Regions from separate parts of the Oceanimonas sp. MB9 genome, predicted to be linked through region 2. Evidence: predicted binding sites of a transcription regulator. Region 2 holds the regulator's gene; the other holds the start of a gene.

Region 1 (3,800 bases), on a different contig from region 2:
TTCTCGGGGAAACCCTGAGCCGGCTGCTGATAAGCCTGCTGAGCGTGCTGGGCACCGCCGTGGTGCTGTTGCTGCTGAACTGGCAGCTGGGCCTGTTTATTCTGTTGCTCAATCCGGTGGTGGTGTTCTTTTCCAGCCGCCTGGGTTCCAAGGTAAAGCACCTCAAGCGCGATGAAAACAAGGCCTTTGAGCTGTTTCAGCAGGCGCTGGTGGAAACCCTGGACGGCATTCAGGAAATTCGTGCCGCCAACCGTGAACGTCACTACCTGTTGCGGGTCATCGACAAGGCCAGGGGCGTGCGCGATACCGCCATTGAGTATCATTGGAAGAGCGAGGCCGCCGGCAAGGCCAGCTTTCTGTTGTTTTTATCGGGAGTGGAGCTGTTTCGCGCCGTGGGCATGATCATGGTGCTGTACACAGACCTGACCGTGGGTCAGATTTTCGCGGTGTTCAGCTACCTCTGGTTCATGATGGGGCCGGTACAGGAGCTGCTCAACATGCAGTATTCCTTCTATGCCGCCGATGCCGCCCGCCGGCGCATCAACGCCATGCTGGCCCTGGGAGAGGCTCCCGCTCCGGCCGGTGGCATCAACCCCTTTATCGGTAGCACTACCCTGCCGGTGGAGGTGCGCAACCTGAGCTTCTCCTACGATGGCGAACGCCGTGTGCTGGACGACATCAGTCTCAGTATCGGCGCCGGCGAAAAAGTCGCCCTGGTGGGGGCCAGCGGCGGCGGCAAGTCCACCTTTATTCAGTTGCTGCTGGGCCTCTACCCCGCCAACAGCGGCGACATTCGCTTTGGCGGTGCCAGCAGCACCGATATCGGCTTTGCCACCATACGGGAACACGTGGCCACGGTGCTGCAACAACCGGTATTGTTCAACGATACCGTGCGCGCTAACCTGAACCTGGGAGATGATCACGACGACGCAGCCATCTGGCAGGCTCTCAGGGTGGCACAGCTGGATGACGTAATTGCGGCCATGGATAACGGCCTGGATACCGAAATTGGCCGACGGGGCGTTCGGCTCTCGGGAGGCCAGCAACAGCGCCTGGCGGTGGCAAGAATGATCCTGAAGGATCCGGCCATCGTCATTCTCGACGAGGCCACCTCGGCACTGGATACCGATACCGAGCAGCGCCTGCACCAGGCGCTGTCGGGCTTCCTCAAGGATCGCACCACCCTGATAGTGGCGCACCGGTTGAGCTCGGTACGCCAGGCCGACAGGGTCATCGTGTTTGAGGATGGTAAGATCAGCCAGTCCGGCACTCACCACGAGCTGCTGGAGCAGCCGGGTCTGTACCGAACCTTATACAGCTGAAATTATTGATTTACGGGCGGGTGCCGAGTGATAAAACAAGGTGCCGTGAACGGCCTGTTAGATATCAGGCGACGGCCTTGATCGCGTCATCGCCGGCTTTTTCAGCCTTGTCCGCCTTTCTGGCGGGCTTTTTTTTCGGGCCGGTCAGCTCGGCTTGGTGCTGGGCCAGAAACAATGCCAACGCTTCTCTATCCGTTTCTTCAAGGTTCACCGGCCCCTGCTCCAGCACGGTTTCAATATGCTCAGCCAGCTCCAGCAGGCGATCGTAGGCATCGGCCTCTTTTTTGTTGGTAAAGGTCATTTTCTCGATTCCGTTACGTACTACGCGATATTGCACTTCTACGGCCATGGCGGACTCCTTTTATCTGTATATAAATACAGTAATCAGCTCTTCCTTCAATTGCAAGCCGCTCGTAAGTAGGTGTTTTTAGCCACATGGGCTGGCGAGAGGTCGATTAAAGTCTAAAATTTACACAGAGGGCGCCCGGCCTCGGGCGGTCTCTACTAGCGCACGGCTCAGTTAATGAGCCATTCCCCTGAGCCAGGTACACGGATTTTGTACCTGGCTTTTTTTGTGTTCAATCTACGCAGACCATCAACTTATGTTAAATTTCGATTCATTTCCCTGAAGACCCCTTCTTGGGTGTTGCACATTCCCCAATCGAGATTATGATTAAGTCATTATTGTATGTTGGCATAATAGATTATTATGTTTACCCTGGCCGCCGAACTTCGTCATACCCTCTCCCTGCTGGAATCCGCCATAAGCGAACTGGCTCAACAACTTCGCACCCATGCCGGTACTCAGGCAACCTGTTACCAATTGCCCGAGGTCGCTCAGGGCAAGGAGCACGATCCTCTCGAACACATTACCATTGAACACCGGTTAACCGGTGAAGAGGCGTTGAAAGCCAGCCTCATCGGTTTCAGCCGTTGGCATATCAAGCCCGATTGCTCCGCCAAGGCCAGTTATCGCCTGCCCGGTTTTGTGCTGTTACCGGCCGACAGCCGTGCTGCCATCGCTCCGCTGATCGACGACATCAACCGGCTCAAGCAAGCCTTTCGTGCCCTGGTGCAGCAACTGGACGACAAAGACAAAAAATTTACGCTGGTGCACGACACCTTTCCCGGTCTTATCACTCTGCAGGTCTACCGCCAGCTCACCCTGCTGCCTTATACCGCGTCCAGGCTCGGCTTTACCTGGGCCAACAAACAGATCATTCAGAAAGTCGACAAGACCAAACTGGTGGCGCAGCTGATGCAAAGCCGGCAAAGCCCTCCCCCGCTGGTGGATGCCACTACCTGGCAAACCTGCATCGACCGGGAAATCTACGACGTCAAACGGCTGCCGGCCGGGGTAGAGCTGCGCCTGCGCCGGCCGGTGAAAACCCACCCCATGGTCAATGTGCGCTGGAGCCAGCCATTGTCCCCCCGCCAGCAGCAGTTCAAGGCGCACCTCCCACTGATATTGTGTCAGGATGAAGTTCCCGCCATTTCCCACCTCACCGACTACCCGCCGGCGAAAACCCGAAAGCGGCGCGCCGCGCGCATCGGTGGGGAGCCACTGATTCCCCGGCTGCACATTTATCCCTACCAACCCTGAGACTGGCCTTGGCGGCGGTGCTATCATGGCCTGATGTTTCTTTTGTAACTTTTGGATGGCGTTATGGCATTGCCGTTTTCCCTGTTGCTTCTGCTGGCAAGCCTGGCCGGCCTCACCCCCCTGGCCATCGACATGTATCTGCCCAGCCTGCCTGCCATCGCGCGGGATCTGGACGTACCCGTATCCCAGGCCCAGTTGACCATCAGCGTGTTTCTGGCGGGCTTTGCCCTCGGTCAACTGCTCTATGGACCCCTAGCCGACTCGGTCGGACGCAAGCCGGTCATGCTGGGCGGGCTTGGCCTCTTTACCCTGGCAAGTATTGGCTGTGCCTTTGCCAACAGCATTGAAACCCTGATGGCCTTTCGCCTGCTGCAGGCCATCGGCGGCGCCGCCGGCTCCGTGGTGCTCAACGCCCTGTTGCGGGACATGTTTGAACGGGACATGTTCGCCCGCATCATGTCCATGGTGATCCTGGTGATGACCCTGGCGCCCCTGGTCGCCCCCATCGTCGGTGGTTATCTGCTGCTGGTGGGGCACTGGCACAGCATTTTTGTGTTGCTGGCCATCATTGGTGCCCTGGTGTCGGTGGCACTGGCCCTGCGTATTCCCGAAACCCTCAAACCCGAACATCGCCAGCCATTCCGGTTGTGGCCGGTGCTACAGAATTACGGCCGGGTACTGCGCCACCGGGCGGCGCTGGGCTATATCGGCTGCGGCGCCATGACCACCGCTGCCATGTTTGCCTTCATTTCGGGCTCGCCACTGGTGTATATCGAACTTTACGACGTGCCTGCCGAACACTACGGCCTGTTGTTTGCCATGAATATCGTGCTGATGATGGTGCTGACTTTTGGCAACAGCCGGCTGGTGCCCCG
Region 2 (3,800 bases):
TTTCCTGCCGGCTTTTCTGGGCCAGCAGATCATTCAGCGCGTCCCGCAGCAGCGGCATATTCTCTTCCACCACCGCCAGCTGATCCGGTCGTTCCAGCATCAGATCCACCGCCACTCGCACATAGCCCAGGTTTTGTCCTGAGTTCTGGTAGTTGGTAATAATGTCCGGTGTCATGGTGTAGTATATGGGCCCGGCAGGCGCCGCCGGTTCATCCTGGGCGCTGAGCGGGCCTGCGCTGACCAGCAGCAGGCAGAGGGCAACAAACCGAAACATGTGAGTCTCCGACGAGTAAGCGAGCGGGCATTGTTTAAATATTTGCCGGCCAAGTCAATCGGCGGGTGCCCGGTGAGGCCGGGCTGTGACCGGAGCAGGACCAGAAAGCAATTGTATGTCTTTGTTGTTTGATGAACAAAACACGGCCTCCAGCGCCGATCACCTCTGGCGCTGGGGAAGCGAAACGCCGGCTGCGCCGGTGCTGAATGCCTGGCTGCATGACACCGGGTCACTGACCCGGCTATTGCGCCGGCACTGCCGGCAGTTTGAGGTGCAGCTGTTGAGCGATGCCAGCCTGCGGTCGCTCACACCGACCCAGGCGGAACTGCTCGGCTGTGACCAGGCCTTTTGTCGAGAGGTATTGCTGTGCTGTGACGGCCGGCCCTGGGTCTATGCCAGCTCGCTCTATTCTTCCGCCACGCAACGGGCGCTGCCGGCGCTGGCCGGGCTGGGCTCCCGGGCGCTGGGTGAGCTGATGTTCGAGGCGCCGGATCTGGAGCGCACGCCCTTTGAGTTCGCGCGCCTGAATGCTACTGAATATCGGCGACTGGCCGAGCGTACCGGGCTGAACGCCGGCTTTGCCCCTGCGCCCTGGGCGCGCCGCTCCACCCTCAGCACCGGCGCCGCCCGAGTGCTGGTGACCGAACTCTTTTTGCCGGCTTCGGCTCTCTATCAGGACACAATGCAGGACACGACCTCATGACCACCCTGACTTCTCCTTCCCGACCGCGCTGGCGCGCCTACATGGCCCTGGCCCGGCTCGACAAGCCCATTGGCACCCTGCTGCTGCTGTGGCCCACCCTGTGGGCACTGTGGATTGCCGCCGACGGGTTACCGTCACCCTGGCTGCTGCTGGTGTTCGTGGCCGGGGTGTTTTCCATGCGCTCCGCCGGCTGTGTGATCAACGACTACGCCGACCGCCATATCGACGGTCATGTCAAGCGCACCCAGGCCCGGCCGCTGCCCGCCGGTGAACTCACCGAGCGCCAGGCGCTGGGCTTTTTTGCCCTGCTGGTGGGCATTTCCTTTGTGCTGGTGCTGACCACCAATGCCTTTACCATTGGCCTGGCCTTTGCGGGTCTGTTCTGGGCGGCGCTCTATCCCTTTATGAAGCGCTTTACCAACCTGCCTCAGCTGTTTCTCGGCATCGCGTTTTCCTGGGCCATTCCCATGGCCTTTGCCGCCCAGAGCAACAGCCTGCCCGCCGGCCTCTGGTTGCTGTTTGCCGCTAACCTGACCTGGACCGTGGCCTACGACACCATGTATGCCATGGTGGATCGGGACGACGACCTCAGAATCGGCGTCAAGTCCACCGCCATTCTGTTTGGCCGGCGCGACAAGCTGATTGTGGGCCTGCTGCAACTGGCTACCCTGTTGCTGCTGGTGGCGGCGGGCCGAGCGTTTGAACTGGCCGCCCCCTTTTACTGGGGCCTGCTGGCGGTGGCCGGCCTGTTTGTGTATCAGCAGCGCTTGATTCGCGATCGGGAGCGCATGCCCTGCTTTCGCGCCTTTCTCAACAACAACTACGCCGGCATGGCGGTGTTCGCCGGCCTGGTGCTGGCGCTGTGGTAAGTGGAAGGCTTTGGGGCTTGCTCTGGACTCATTACTGGATATACTGACAGTTAACTGTATAAACAGACAGGTTTCATCATGAAGGCCCTTACTCCCCGCCAGTCGCAGGTGCTGGACATTATCAAGGAACACATTCAGCAAACCGGCATGCCGCCCACCCGGGTGGAAATTGCCAAGGTGCTGGGGTTCAAGTCCGCCAATGCGGCGGAAGAGCACCTCAAGGCGCTGGCCAAGAAGGGCGTGATTGAAATCATGCCCGGCACTTCCCGGGGCATTCGCCTGGCCGGGGAAGAGGCGGAAGAAGAACAGGGCCTGCCGCTGGTGGGCCGGGTGGCCGCCGGTGAACCCATATTGGCGCAACAGCACATCGAGAGCCATTACCGGCTTGATCCTGGCTTGTTCCACCCCTCTGCCGACTTTCTGTTGCGGGTGCAGGGCATGAGCATGAAGAACATCGGCATCATGGACGGCGACCTGCTGGCGGTGCACAAAACCCAGGAGGTTCGCAACGGCCAGGTGGTGGTGGCCCGGCTCGACGACGAAGTGACCGTCAAGCGCTTTCAGCGTACGGGCAGCAAGGTCAGCCTGATCCCGGAAAACGAAGAGCTCTCGCCCATTGAAGTGGATCTGCGCAGCCAGGAGCTCACCATTGAAGGCCTGGCCGTGGGCGTGATCCGCAACGGTGATTTCTAACGTCGTCGTTTCAACCGGCAGGCCCCTGCCTGCCGGTCCTTTCTTCACTCAGCTCCCGTTACAACCCCTATTCCCCCATCCTCAGTCCTAAAATCTTTATATTTTACATTTCCTTGAGTGCTGCTTTACTTAGAGTCAGCCGAGCCTAAGGGATGTAGTCGTTCGGCACACATTCATTCCAGACTTGAGTACTCCGGGTGACAGGATGAAACGATTGGGGGTGCGCGTGAAGCCGATTCTGCTGTTGCTATTGTCCTTGCTGGTCTGCCTGCCTGCGCGGGCGCAGACCCGTCTTAACATGACCGAAGGGGTCACCGAGATCAGCCAGCAGGTTTACGGCCTGCACATGACCATCCTCATTATCTGTGCCGTTATCGGCCTGGTGGTGTTCGGGGTCATGTTCTGGGCCATTATTCACCATCGCAAGTCAAAAGGGGCCAAGGCCGCCCAGTTTCACGAAAGCACCAAGGTCGAGATCCTCTGGACCATTATTCCCTTTCTCATTCTGGTGGCCATGGCCATTCCCGCCACCAAAACCCTGGTGGCGATGGAAGACGCGTCCGAACCCGATCTCACCGTGCAGGTCACCGGCTCTCAGTGGAAGTGGCATTACCGCTACTTCGACGAAGACGTCGAATTTTTCAGCCTGCTGGCCACCATGCCCCAGCAGATTGCTGGCACGGTGACCAAGGGAGACAACTACCTGCTGGAGGTGGATTATCCCCTGGTGCTGCCCACGGATCGCAAGGTGCGTTTCCTGATCACCTCCGACGACGTCATTCACTCCTGGTGGGTGCCGGCCTTTGCGGTGAAAAAGGACGCCGTGCCCGGCTTTATCAACGAGGCCTGGACCCGCATTAACGAGCCCGGCCTGTACCGGGGTCAGTGCGCCGAGCTGTGCGGCAAGGATCACGGCTTTATGCCCATCGTTGTGGATGCCCGCTCACCCGAGGAATTTGATGGCTGGCTGGCTCAGGTCAGGGCCGAACAGGCCGAGGCCAGGGCCGCCGAGCAGGAACTGCTGGCCATGAACATGAGCCGGGAGGAGCTGATGACCCTGGGCGAGCAGGTTTACCAGAAAGCCTGCGCCGCCTGTCACCAGGCCAATGGCGAAGGCATTCCCGGTGCCTTTCCAGCCCTTACAGGCAGCGACATGGTGCTCAATGACAGGGCTGGCCATATCAACATAGTGCTGTACGGCAAGGCGGGCACCGCCATGCAGAGCTTTGACAAGCAGCTGGCGCTCAAGGAGCTGGCGGCG

Evidence for each region. The regulator LexA, encoded in region 2, represses DNA repair genes until DNA is damaged. The targets are predictions, from matches to a motif close to ANCTGTNTNNNNANACAGNT.
Region 1: the regulator LexA is predicted to act here: its motif matches at 1,686-1,705, upstream of OJHNALOF_RS15510 (YebG family protein).

What each region holds. Positions count from the first base shown of each region.
Region 1 covers NZ_VFBE01000009.1:895,397-899,196, reverse strand. Annotated here, with positions in the region: gene OJHNALOF_RS15515 (ABC transporter ATP-binding protein) at 1-1,322, shown strand, start outside; gene OJHNALOF_RS15510 (YebG family protein) at 1,387-1,671, opposite strand; gene OJHNALOF_RS15505 (DNA replication terminus site-binding protein) at 2,032-2,925, shown strand; gene OJHNALOF_RS15500 (Bcr/CflA family multidrug efflux MFS transporter) at 2,989-3,800, shown strand, end outside.
Region 2 covers NZ_VFBE01000001.1:30,183-33,982, reverse strand. Annotated here, with positions in the region: gene OJHNALOF_RS00190 (flagellar basal body-associated FliL family protein) at 1-274, opposite strand, end outside; gene OJHNALOF_RS00185 (chorismate lyase) at 390-977, shown strand; gene ubiA (4-hydroxybenzoate octaprenyltransferase) at 974-1,846, shown strand; gene lexA (transcriptional repressor LexA) at 1,925-2,539, shown strand; gene coxB (cytochrome c oxidase subunit II) at 2,745-3,800, shown strand, end outside.